One region of the Stenotrophomonas sp. YJH_SMC_133 genome, then DNA from elsewhere that is predicted to be linked to it. Evidence: predicted binding sites of a transcription regulator. Region 1 holds the regulator's gene; each other region holds the start of a gene.

Region 1 (4,158 bases):
TGCCGCCGCGACGGTGGCAGCAGGCTTCGCGCCTGGCGCAGCGCCGCCGTGCAGCTGGTCCAGCAGCGCTTCGAACTCGTCTTCGCTGATCAGGCCGTCGTCGGCCTTCCTGGCCGGCGCGACCGCGGTCGGTGCGTTGCCGCCATGCAGCTGGTCGAGCAGGGCCTCGAATTCGTCGTCGGTGATCAGGTCGCTGCCAGCTGCCGCAGGGGCGGCCGCAGCGACCGGCGCGGCAGTGCCACCGTTCATGTCGAACTGCGCGATCAGGTCCGGCGGCGCATAGCCTGGCTCGGTGCCGGAGGACACGGCGTCCAGCATCGACTGCAGGTAGTCCAGCGATTGCTGGGCGGCGTCGAAGTGGTGGGCCTGCAGCACCGCCTGCCCGGCACGCGCGATGCCCAGGGCCTCTTCAGCGGCGTGGCACAGCTCGACCATCGCAGTGACGCCAAGGAAGCCGGCACCGCCCTTGAGCGTGTGGTATCCACGGAACACCGCGTTGAGCTGCTCGGTGTCCTGCGGTGCCTGCTCCAGCGACACCAGCTGTTCGCCCAGGCGATCCAGGATTTCCTGTGCCTCGATGATGAAATCGGCAGTGATGTCGTCGGATACCGCGCTCATGCTTACAGCCCCAGATCCGACAACAGGTCGTCGGCGTCGTTCTGCGAGACCGCGTGGCGGTCCAGTCCCTTCAGTGCCGGCCCGGCCAGTTCCGGGTCGGTGCGATGCTGTTCCGGCGGCAGGCCGAGTGCGCCGAAGCCCTCGTGCACGCGGCGGACGATGCCGACCACGCGACGGATGATCTGCCCGGTCAGGTCCTGGTAGCTCTGGGTCAGGGCGATCTCGGTCAGGTTGTGGCGGATGCGCTCGAGCTGCGCGTCCTGGCCCGGCTGCAGGCCTTCAGCGCGCAGCTGTTCGGTCAGGCTGCGGCATTCCTCGGCCAGGTCCAGGGTGCGGTGCGTGGCCTGTTCGGTCATGGCCACCACGTGGTCCAGGCGTGCGCAGGCGTCGTCCAGCTCACCGGCCTCGCTGGGCACGGTCGGCAGCTCACCCAGTGCCTGCCCCAGCTCGCGGGCCAGCCGCGAGAGGCCGCTCATCATCGGCTGCGTACGCAGCGCGACCAGTCCGTCGATGCGCTGCCGCCAGGCGGCCTCGTCACCGGACTCGAGTGCGTCCAGGGCTTCCTGCAGGCGCAGGGAGAGGGCGCTCTTGTCGACCGTGGTATCCATCAGGCGCTGGCCGCCAGGCGTTCGAAGATCTTGCCGAGCTTCTCTTCCAGCGTCTGCGCAGTGAACGGCTTGATGATGTAGCCGTTCACGCCGTTCTGGGCGGCTTCGATGATCTGTTCGCGCTTGGCTTCGGCGGTGACCATCAGCACTGGCAGGGTCTTCAGCTTGGCATCGGCACGGATCGCCTTCAGCAGCTCGATGCCGGTCATCACCGGCATGTTCCAGTCGGTGACCACGAAATCGAACGGCTGGCTCTGCAGCAGCGACAGCGCGGCATGCCCGTCCTCGGCTTCGGCGGTATTGGTGAAGCCCAGATCGCCCAGCAGGTTCTTGACGATCCGACGCATGGTCGAGAAGTCATCGACGATCAGGATGCGCATGTTCTTGTTCAAAGCAGAGTTCCTTTGTTGTTCATTCCGGGCGGCCGGGGGCAGCCGCCTCGGGCATGTTCATTCTTCCAGGCCGGCGTCCGCCGCCTCGAAAATCTTGAGCCGGCCACGCAGGCGCAGCACCGCCTGGCCGTGGATCTGGCAGACCCGCGACTCGCTCACGCCGAGCACCGCGCCGATCTCCTTCAGGTTCAGTTCCTGCTCGTAGTAGAGCGAGAGCACCAGCTGTTCGCGCTCGGGCAGGTGGCCGATGGCCTTGCCCAGCTCGCGGCCGAACTCACCACGCTCCAGTACCTGCTGCGGGGTCGGGCCGCCCTGGGCGACGGTGTCCAGCTCGCCCTGGTCCTCGATGCGCGACTCCAGGCTCAGCACCTGGCCACGTGCGGCGTCTTCCATCAACCGCAGGTATTCGGGCAGCGGCATCTCCATCGCGGCGGCCACTTCGGTGGCGCTGGCGGCGCGGCCGCTGCTCTGTTCCAGGCGGCGGATGGTGGCGGCGGCATCGCGTGCACGGCGGTGCACGGAGCGCGGCACCCAGTCGCCACGGCGGATCTCGTCGATCATCGAACCGCGGATGCGGATCGAGGCATAGGTCTCGAACGAGGCGCCCTGGTCGGCGTCGTAGCTGCGCGACGCTTCTATCAGGCCCATCATGCCGGCCTGGATCAGGTCGTCCACTTCAACGCTGGCCGGCAACCGCGCGGCCAGGTGGTGGGCGATGCGCCGCACCAGGTCCGAATGCTGGGCGATGACCTCGTTGGCCGCCGAGCGCTGGACTTCCCTGTACTGGGCTGCGCCTTTCATGCGGCCACCCCGCGCTGCTTGAGGATGCGCTCGAGGAAGAACTCGACGCCGCCACGCGGTTCGGTCGGCGCCTGCCAGCGTGCGGTGCGACGCGCGATCTCGGTGATCGCCAGCGCGGCCGGGCTGGACGGGTAGGCCTTCACCACCGGCTGCTGGCGCTGCACCGACAGGCGCAGCCAGTCGTCCTGCGGCACGCAGCCCAGGTAGTTCAGCGAGACATCGGCGAGGAACTTCTCGCAGACGCGGGTCAGCTTTTCGTACAGCACGCGGCCCTCGTTGGGGTCGCGCACCATGTTGGCCACTACCTGGATGCGGTCCACGCCGCGTTCGCGCGACAGCACCTTGATCAGCGCGTAGGCGTCGGTGATCGAGGCCGGCTCGTCACAGACCACCACCACGGTGTCCTGCGCGGCCTGGCAGAAGGTCAGCACGCCGTCGGTGATGCCTGCGGCGGTGTCCACCACCATGATGTCCAGTTCGCGTTCCAGCTCGGAGAACACGTTGACCAGGCCGACGTGCTCGGCCGGGGCCAGCTCGGCCATGTGCCGGCGGCCGGACGCGGCCGGCACCACCAGCACGCCGTTCGGGCCTTCGACGATGACGTCGTCCAGCGAGCAGCGGCCGGCGACCAGGTCGGCCAGCGTGAAGGTCGGGTTCAGCCCCAGGATCACGTCGATGTTGGCCAGGCCCAGGTCGGCGTCCAGCAGCAGCGTGCGCTTGCCCATCCCGGCCAGTGCCACCGCCAGGTTGGCGGACACATTCGTCTTGCCCACGCCGCCCTTGCCGCCAGTGACGGCAATGGTGCGCACAGGGCCGAGCGGCTCGCTGCGGGTGGCCGACAGCGGGAAGGTCTTGGTCAGCTTGGCGTACTCACGCGACGGCATGGTTCAACTCCGGGTTGCAGGGCATATCGGCCGCTCGGCGCAAATCTTCAAGGCGAAGTACAAGATTGGCTGCACTGGCCCGGTGCAGGTCGTCCGGAACGTCCTGGCCATCGGTCACCCAGGTGATCGGCAGGGCGTGGTCCACGGCCACTGACAGGGCGTTGCCGAAGCGGCCCGTCTCGTCCAGCTTGCTCAACACCAGGCCCTGCAGGTTGGCGGCGCCGAAGCGGCGGACCACCTCGTCCATGTCGCCGAAGCTGGTGTTGGCCGGCAGCACCAGCAGGGTGCGTACCTGGCGGGCGGCGCGCAGCCACTGCAGCTGCGCGGCCAGCGCGCGGTCGCGCGGGCCCAGCCCGGCGGTGTCGATCAGCACCAGCTTGTAGTCCTTCAGGCGTTCCAGCAGCTGGTCCAGGTCGGTGCCGCTGTTGGCCTCGTGCACCGCGATGCCGAGCTGGCGGCCGTAGCCGTACAGCTGCTCGCGGGCGCCGATGCGGGTGGTGTCGGTGGTCACCAGGGCCACGTCGCGCGGCGCATGCTTCTCGGCGAAGCGCGAGGCCAGCTTGGCGATGGTGGTGGTCTTGCCGGCGCCGGTCGGGCCGACCAGGGCGATCACGCCGCCTTCTTCCAGCGGGTCGACCGGGGCGATCGGCAGCTTGCGCGAGATCAGCCCCAGCATCAGGCCGCGGCCACGATGGGCTTCGGTCTCCAGCGGGATCTGCATGGCCACGTCGCGGGCCAGCCCGGCGTCGAAACCGTACTCGTCCATCAGGTCCAGCGCGGTGGCGCGCACCGGGCTGCCACGCAGGCGCTCGTCGGTGAAGCGGTTCATCTCGCGCTCGATCACCTGGCGCATGC
Region 2 (4,158 bases), on a different contig from region 1:
ACTGTTGCCCGCAGCGATCTCACCCGCCGCCAGGCGGATGCTGGCGGCCGACTGCTGGATCTGGCCGACGATCTGGGTCAACTGCTGCACGGTGCTGTTGGCATCGTCGCGCATCACCGCGAACACGCCATGGAAATCACCGCGCATGCGTGCGCTGAGGTCGCCGGCGGCAATCGCGCGAAGCAGCGTCGAAAGCTCAGCCAGGTTGTGATCGCTGACCTGCATCATGATGTTGAGGGTCTCCACCATGCGGCGGAAATCGTGGTCGAAGCGCTGGGCATCACCGCGTACAGCGAAGTCGCCGGCCGCCGCGGCGGCGGCCAGCTGCTGGATCTGCTCGTTGATCGCGGCCAGGTTGCTCTTGGTGGTGGCCATCGCTGCGGTGAACACCGCCTTCTCGCCCGGCAGCGCTTCCATGTCCACGCTGAGGTCACCCACCGCGTAACGCTGCATCACCTCGACCAGGCGCTGGGTGACCGCATTGCTGGAAGCCACCAGCTGGTTGCTGTCGGCCACCATGCGGCCGTACTCGCCGGGGAAGGCAGTGGCGTCCATGCGGTAGCTCAGCTCGCCAGCATCGTGGCGGCGCGCCATTTCCGCCTGCGCCGCCATCACCGCCTGCAGCTGCCCGCGCATGCCCTGCATCGCGTCCAGCAGGCGGCCCACTTCATCGTTGCTGCGCGCAGGCAAGGTGCTGTCGAGCTTGCCGGCGGCGACGTCACCCGCCACCCGCACCGCTTCGGCCAACGGGCGGATCGCCAGGCGGCGCAGCAGCACGTAGACACCGGCACTCAGCGTCAGCGCGGCCACCACGCCCACCAGCAGCGTCAACCACAGCAGCTGGCGTGCCTCGGCCACGATCACCGCGTGCGGCATCACCACGCCCAGCGCGAAGCGCTGCGGGGCATTACCCACGCGTAGCGGCACGTAGACGCGCACGTTGCCGGCTGCATCGGGCGTGAAGGCTTCGAACCGGCGGTCGGCGGCGATGTCGGCCAGCATGCTGCGGGTCAATGCGTCGGTGCGCGGCTTGCCGATCTCGGCGGCATTCGCCGAGGCCAGCACCACGCCGTTGGGCGAAAGCAGCTCGACGCGGCCTGCGCCCATCGGCGTCAGCGTCGCCAGGTGCTTCTGCAGCGCCGCCAGCGAGAAGTCGACGGTGAACACGCCGAGGAAGGTACCGTTTTCGACGATCGGCGAGCTCAACGTGCTCATCAGCACCTGCTGGCCGGCGATGTCGTAGGCATAGGGCTCGCTGACCTTGGGCAGCTTGTCGCGGCTGGGTACCACATACCAGTCGGCCGAGCCGTCGGCGGCTTCGGTGTAGTCGGTCATGGTCGACTGCTGCGGCTTGCCGTCATGCCAGGCCCAGTAGCTCATGTAGCGGCCGCTGGCATCGTGCATCGCGGTATTGGCGAACTCGGCATCCTTGCCATCGAAGGCATCGGCCTCCCACATGGTGCTCTTGCCGAGCCACTCCGGGTGGGTGCGCAGCTGCTCGCCCAGCACGGCAGCCAGGCTGGCGCGATCGGGCACGTCGCCCCGCGCACGCTGGGCGAGCACGGCTTCGACCATGGCATCGTTGCTGGCAAACGCCGTGCCCAGATCGGCGGCGACCTGGCGCGCTTCAGCGTTGGCCTCGCTGGTCATGGTCTGGCGCGAGGCATCGATCAGGCTGGCACTGGCCTGGCGATAGATCAGGAACGCCGTCAGGCCGAAGCACAGCAGCGCGATGACGGCGGTGCCCAGCATCAGCTTGTGGGCGATGCTGCCCGGGCGGCGGGCAGCGGCGGAACGGGAAGAAGGCATGGAGGGGTCCGCAAGGCAGTTCAGGACGACCGGCACCGGGAGGGCACCGCGCAGGCGCGCGATCCGTCGCGCAGGCCACCGGCCGCCGGGACCCGCCCGGCGCAGGAAGCGCACCGGGTTAGCGGCCGCCTGCCAACGAGGTTGAGGCGACCGGCCTACACATTCCTGAATCCACTCAGGGACGGGACAGGGATCCGTCCCCGCTTCCCCTATTCGGCCACCCGATCCTTGATCCACTCCGCGCGTGGCAACACCTCGATGCTGCCTGCGGCGTACTGCTGCAGCACCGCGTCCGGCCCGAAACGCGGCTGCCACCCCAGCTCCCTGCGGATGCGGGCGCTGTCGTAGACGCGGTCGACGCTCAGCGGCAACGGCCAGCCGCGGCGCTCGAACTCGGCCAGCAGCTGCGGTACGCGCCGGGCCAGTACGTTGCGCGGCTGGGTGGCCAGTTCCAGGCAATCCTCGCGCCGGAACGGGGTTGCGGCGCAGGCGATGTAGCGGGCGAAGGCCGGCCCCTCATCCAGCAGCAGCGCGGCATGGGCACTGGCCACGTCACGGGCGTCGATCCCACGATGCAACCGGAACATCGCCATCCGTTCCGGCGGTTCCGGGAAGCAGCGCCCCATCCGCAGCACGCGCACCCCGAAGTCCGGTGCGGCGGCAGCTTCAGCCAGGGCCTCGGCCTGCAGCTTGCTGCGGTGGTAGATCGTTCGCGGCAGCGGCTCGGTATCCTCATCGATCCAGCGGCATCCCCCCGCCACCACCGCGTGGCCGTACAGCGCGGTGGTACTGGTCAACACGAACCGCCGTGCGCCTGCCTCGCGCGCCGCCTGCAGCAGGTGCGCAGTCGCGTCCACGTTGATCTGCTGGAACACCGCGTCCGGTACCAGGCCGACGTGCGGCGCATGCAGGGCCGCGGTATGGATGACCGCGTCGACGCCCTGCACCGCGCGCACGACGGCTTGATGATCGGTGACATCGGCAATGATGCGCGTGGTGGCAAACGGACTGCGGTCCAGACCCACCACTTCATGGGCAGCCGCCAGCGCGCCGAAGATCGCGCGCCCGATCCGCCCGGAACTGCCGGTCAACAGAATCTTCATTGAGTCCATTCACTCGAAGCGCCCGGGAACTACCGGGATGCTTCGATTCTAGGCATGCAACGGCACATCTGCGATAGGACGACCGCGCAACTGTGCGTTCATCCTGACGACTTCGGCGGAGCCAGCAGTTGACGCGCGATGGAGAGTGGATCGTCGCCGCCTGCCGCGTGGGGCGCGACACCGGTCCGTTCGCCGTTGCCACCGGTGCGCAGTTTGATCGGTTGCCGGTCGGAACGTTTATCTGATAGCCATCGGGCAGCAGCACAGGACCATCGAACATATGTGCGGCACCGCCACTGCGGCCGCCGGCCTTGCCGCGCATCCGAGGGCCGGCAGTGAATACGCGACGAATGCGGCCGCCGGGCCGGCTGCGTGATCATCCCCGTGCGCAGGGCGCGTGAAAACCGGGGCGAAGATGGCGACCTGGAGTTAGCGTGCGATGGCCAAGCATGGACGCCGTCGCCCACGAAGGCGGCGTCCACACTGCAGGAGATTTCACATGACTGAGCAGAACCCGCGCAGCTCCAACCGGGGCTTCGCCTCGATGGACCAGGACAAACAGCGCGCGATCGCCGCCAAGGGCGGGCGCGCGGCACATGCCTCCGGCAATGCGCACGAATTCAGTCCGGCCGAAGCACGTGCCGCAGGCCGCAAGGGCGGCGAAGCGATCAGCCGCGACCGCCAGCACATGGCCACGATCGGACGCGAAGGTGGACACGCACGCCACGCCAACGCGCGCCAGCAGCAACAACAGCCTCAGGCGATCGAACGCACGGCAGAGGACCCGCAACGCCAGCAGGGCTGAATGCTGCGCGTCAAGCCGATGCACGCTGCCGATGCAGCCCAAGCGCCGCAAGCAGGGCCAGCGCACCCGCCACCGCCATCGCCCAACCGAACCCGCTGGCCATCGCACTGCGGTACCAGGTCAGCACCTGCGGCGTGGCGTGCATCGAGCCCGGGTGCAGGATCAGTTCACGCGCCTGCGCAACAAGCCGCTGCTGCCCTGCGGCCTGTGCGCAGGCGGCGAACTGCTGTACGGCACGCTGGCCCATCAGGCTGCCCATCAGCGCGATGCCCAGGCTCATGCCTGCCTGGCGCAGCGCGTTCATCGTGGCTGATGCGATACCTGCGCGTTCGGCCGGTGCGTTGGCCATGATCGCCATGCCGGTCGCCGGCACCGCCAGCCCCATTCCAATGCCAAGCAGCATCAGCACGGCAGTGGCACAAGCGCGCGAAGTAGCCGGTT
Region 3 (4,158 bases), on a different contig from region 1:
CGCCTGGCGCCTGGTACAGCAGGGCGAGGCCGTAGCCGGTCTTTTCATGCAGAACTGGGCCGACGACGGCAGCGGTGACTGCCGCGCCGAGGACGACCGCCGCGATGCGGTGGCTGTCTGCGGCCTGCTCGGCATCCCGTTCCACTTCCGCGATTTCTCCAGCGAGTACTGGCAGGGTGTGTTCGAGCACTTCCTGGCCGAGTACGCCGCCGGGCGCACCCCGAATCCGGACGTGCTGTGCAACCGCGAAGTGAAGTTCAAGCACTTCCTGGATGCCGCCCGCGAGCTGGGCGCCGAGCGCATCGCCACCGGCCACTATGCACGGGTGACCCAGCGCGGCCGCCAGTGGCTGCTGCTGCGCGGCGCCGACCGTTCCAAGGACCAGAGCTACTTCCTGCACCAGCTGGGCCAGGAGCAGCTGGCGGCCACCCTGTTCCCGATCGGCGACCTGGAAAAGACCGACCTGCGCCGGATCGCGCGTGACGTCAGCCTGCCGACCCACGCCAAGAAGGACTCCACCGGCATCTGCTTCATCGGCGAGCGTGACTTCCGCGAGTTCCTCGGCCGCTACCTGCCGGCCAGGCCCGGCCAGATCCTCGACCCGGCCGACGGCAGCGTGATCGCCGAACATCCGGGCGTGTTCTATTTCACCCTGGGCCAACGCGAGGGCCTGAACATCGGCGGCGTGCGTGGACGCCCGGCCGCGCCGTGGTACGTGGTCGGCAAGGATGTGGCCAGCAACGTGCTGTACGTGGACCAGGACCGCGACAGCAAGTGGATGCTGTCCGAGCGGCTGCGTTCGGAAACCGCGCACTGGATCGCCGGTTCGCCGCCGGCACGGCGCTTCGAATGCACCGCCCAGACCCGCTACCGCCAGCCCGATGAGCCGTGTACGGTCCAGGTGCTGGACGATGGCAGCGTGCTGGTCACCTTCGCGCGCCCGCAGCGCGCCGTTACCCCCGGTCAATCGCTGGTGCTGTATGACGGTGACGTGTGCCTGGGTGGCGCGGTGATCGCCGCCACCGATGCGCCGCTGGAACAGCGCCTGCGCACCACCCCTTCCCCTTTTGAGGTAATCGCTGCATGAGTTTCACTGTCGACGACCGCGTCCTGGCCCTGGCCGGCATTGCCCAGGCCCTGCAGCAGGTACGCCGCATCGCCGATACCGGCCATTCCGACGCCGCCGCCGTGCGCACCGCCGTGGACAGCGTGTTCCGTGTCGATGCGTCCTCGCCGCAGGAGGTGTTCGGTGACCGCCATGCACTGAAGTCCGGCCTGCGCCTGCTGCACAACTACTTCCGCAGCCAGGGCCAGGACCCGATCCTGCCCAAGCTGGCCCTGTCGGTGCTGCAGCTGGAGCGCCGCTTCGTTCAGGATGGCGCCACCGTGAACAAGGTCGCCTCGGGCATCGAGCGCGCCCAGCGCCAGGCCACCGAACTGGGCGACAGCGGCCACCCGGACGTGCTGGCCAACCTGGGAGGCCTTTACGCCGACACCATCAGCCACCTCAAGCCGCGGGTAATGGTGCAGGGCAACCCGCACTACCTGGGCCAGGCTGGCGTGGTGGCCGAGATCCGCGCCCTGCTGCTGGCCGCGGTGCGCGCTGCGGTGCTGTGGCGGCAGCTGGGCGGCAGCTACTGGGACTTCCTGTTCAGCCGCAAGGCGATGATCGAGGCCGTGGACCGGCAGCTGGCCTGAGGGTGTGGGGTCGGATCCCTTTCCGGCACGGAAAGGGCTCGGACCCCGAAGCCGCCAAGGCGCCGGAAAACCGGCGCATTCAGAATGCACTTCGAGGCACATCGACGTTAAAGAGAAAGGGGGTACGGCCGATACATCCTCCGTGCACCTCCCGAGAACGTCCATGTACTCACGCATTTTCATCCGTCTGGCCGCCCCCCTGGCTCTGACCCTGCTGCTCCCCTTCGCCATCGGTTTCGAATGGCCGGCCGCCCTGCGCTGGGCGATCCTGACCACGATGACGCTGAGCTGGCTCGGCTTTGCGTGGTGGACCACCCGCGCCCAGGCACACCGTTCCCCGGAACACGCCCGTGTCCTGCGTGAGCAGGACCAGCTGCTGACCGAACTGCGCAATTTCGTCGGCAACGAGATCGAAGGTTCGCGCGGCGAAGTGGAACGCGCCCGTGACCTGATCCGCCAGGCCGTCTCCAGCCTCGGTGGCAGCTTCGATGCGATGAACCGCAAGTCGCGCCAGCAGAGCCAGGCCCTGTCGCGCATCGTCGACCGCGCCGGTGACGAAGGCAATGCCGGCCTCGACGTTGCCCGTTTCGCCCAGCACGCCAGCCACCGTATGGAACAGCTGGTCGAAGCGCTGGAACAGGTGAGCGGCCAGAGCAGCACCACCGTGCAGCACATCGACCAGATGGCGCAGCACCTGGATGGCATCTTCGCGCTGCTGGAAGACGTCAAGTCGATCGCCGACCAGACCAACCTGCTGGCCCTGAACGCTGCCATTGAAGCGGCACGTGCCGGTGAAGCCGGTCGTGGCTTCGCGGTGGTCGCCGACGAAGTGCGCAACCTGTCCGAGCGCTCGACCACGTTCAACGAGCAGATCCGCAAGCTGGCACACAGCTCCAAGGACGCCATCGCCAAGGTGCGCGAGACGGTCTCGCACATGGCCTCGCGTGACATGGACCGCTCCCGCGAAGCGCGCCAGGAAGCGGCGGCGATGCTCGACAACGTCGCGCAGATCAACGCCTCGCTGGGTGACGGCATGCGCGAAGTGTCCGAGTGCGCCCGTTCGATCGATGGCAGCGTAGCCGAAGCCGTGCGCGCCCTGCAGTTCGAAGACATCGCCACCCAGGCGCTGGGCGGCGTGCACACCCACCTGGACCGCCTGACCGCGATCAACCGCGAAGCGGTGGCCCTGCAGGAACTGCTGCACCGCAATGGCGGCGTATTCGACGAAGAGATCGCCACCGCCCTGCAGCGCACCGGCAGCCGCCTGCGCGAACTGCGCAGCGAGTGGGAACGCCCGCCGCACAAGCCGGTTGCCCAGCAGAGCATGGGCGCCGGCACCGTCGAGCTGTTCTGACCCTGATGTCCGCTGCCCTCGTCGGCAGCCCGCAAGGCCCCGGTTCGTCCGGGGCCTTTGCCTGTGACCCGCCGTTGGATGCATCCTGTACCCGCACCATGACCCTGATCCGCGCCCTGCCCTCCCTCACCGATACCGAGCGCCCGCGCAACGCGAGCGTGCGTGAGCAGCTGCAGCAGCTGGAAGAGGTCGCCCGCGAAGAGATCCGCGAACTGCAGCAGCTGGCGGACGCGCGCCCCGCCCCGTCGCGGGCGGACGAGGCACTGCTGGGACTGGCCTGGGACCTGGGGTTGGACGGGGAAGCGCTGAAGTAGATCCACGCCATGGGTGGACGGCTTTCATCCGCCGGTGTGACGCCTGGCCCTCGCCGCAACATCCACGCATGGCGTGGATCTACCGGGGTGGCGAAATCGTTGTGGCATGATCCACCGATCCCGTTCATGGAAGACCGATGGCCATCACCCTGATCGCACTCCTGCTGATCGAGACCGTCCTTCTGATGGCCTGGGTGGCCGGTTATTTCAGTTGGGGCATCACCCTGTTCAACGAACGCATCGCGGCGTCACCGGCCATGCAGGCCCGGCTCTCGCTGGGCAGCCTGGAACGTGACCTGCCGCAGGACAAGTGGCTGCAACTGGCCTTCCATGCGCTGCCCGATGGCAGCATGGCGTTCCGCGAGAGCTTCGCGCCGAGCTTCGGCCTGCGCTACTTCCCGGTGATGCGCGGTCGCATCGTACTCAACGCGCGACGGCACGAGGTGCGGGTGATCGGACTGTGCAGCTGGTTCGTGGCCATCCTGTCGCTGTTGCTGTTGCCGCTGGTGGCGATGCGCCCGATGGTGGCGCCGATGCTGCTGGTGCTTCCGCTGTTCCTGGCCAGCTATCTGGTCCAGAAGCGGCGCTATGCGGCCATCGTCGAAGCGCTGCGCATGCAGTTGAAGGCGGAGTTCCCAAGGTAGATCCACCCCATGCGTGGATGATCGACAGGCACAGGCATCCGTGCCGACCAACGGTCGGCACCCACCAAAGCGGGTTGCGGTAGATCCACGCCATGCGTGGATAGGCACAACAGCCAGGGTCAGTTCCAACCAGTGCAGCTGATCACCG

The links. The regulator FliA, encoded in region 1, starts transcription of late flagellar genes. The targets are predictions, from matches to a motif close to TAAAGTTTNNCNNNCNNNGGCCGATAA.
Region 2: a site for FliA is predicted at 1,928-1,954, ahead of AC5P78_RS03485 (methyl-accepting chemotaxis protein). Genes of this name have one in related genera too.
Region 3: a site for FliA is predicted at 1,807-1,833, ahead of AC5P78_RS11130 (methyl-accepting chemotaxis protein). Genes of this name have one in related genera too.

What each region holds. Positions count from the first base shown of each region.
Region 1 covers NZ_JCAFTW010000019.1:30,285-34,442, reverse strand. Annotated here, with positions in the region: gene AC5P78_RS20275 (chemotaxis protein CheA) at 1-618, opposite strand, end outside; gene AC5P78_RS20270 (protein phosphatase CheZ) at 621-1,226, opposite strand; gene cheY (chemotaxis response regulator CheY) at 1,226-1,618, opposite strand; gene AC5P78_RS20260 (RNA polymerase sigma factor FliA) at 1,676-2,419, opposite strand; gene AC5P78_RS20255 (MinD/ParA family ATP-binding protein) at 2,416-3,303, opposite strand; gene flhF (flagellar biosynthesis GTPase FlhF) at 3,290-4,158, opposite strand, start outside.
Region 2 covers NZ_JCAFTW010000002.1:202,033-206,190, reverse strand. Annotated here, with positions in the region: gene AC5P78_RS03485 (methyl-accepting chemotaxis protein) at 1-1,809, opposite strand, end outside; gene AC5P78_RS03480 (NAD-dependent epimerase/dehydratase family protein) at 2,019-2,912, opposite strand; partial or broken gene AC5P78_RS03475 (S41 family peptidase) at 3,011-3,290, opposite strand; gene AC5P78_RS03470 (KGG domain-containing protein) at 3,412-3,717, shown strand; gene AC5P78_RS03465 (MFS transporter) at 3,728-4,158, opposite strand, start outside.
Region 3 covers NZ_JCAFTW010000006.1:287,643-291,800, forward strand. Annotated here, with positions in the region: gene mnmA (tRNA 2-thiouridine(34) synthase MnmA) at 1-1,087, shown strand, start outside; gene hflD (high frequency lysogenization protein HflD) at 1,084-1,698, shown strand; gene AC5P78_RS11130 (methyl-accepting chemotaxis protein) at 1,862-3,052, shown strand; gene AC5P78_RS11135 (hypothetical protein) at 3,151-3,366, shown strand; gene AC5P78_RS11140 (hypothetical protein) at 3,504-4,010, shown strand; gene AC5P78_RS11145 (bifunctional diguanylate cyclase/phosphodiesterase) at 4,153-4,158, opposite strand, start outside.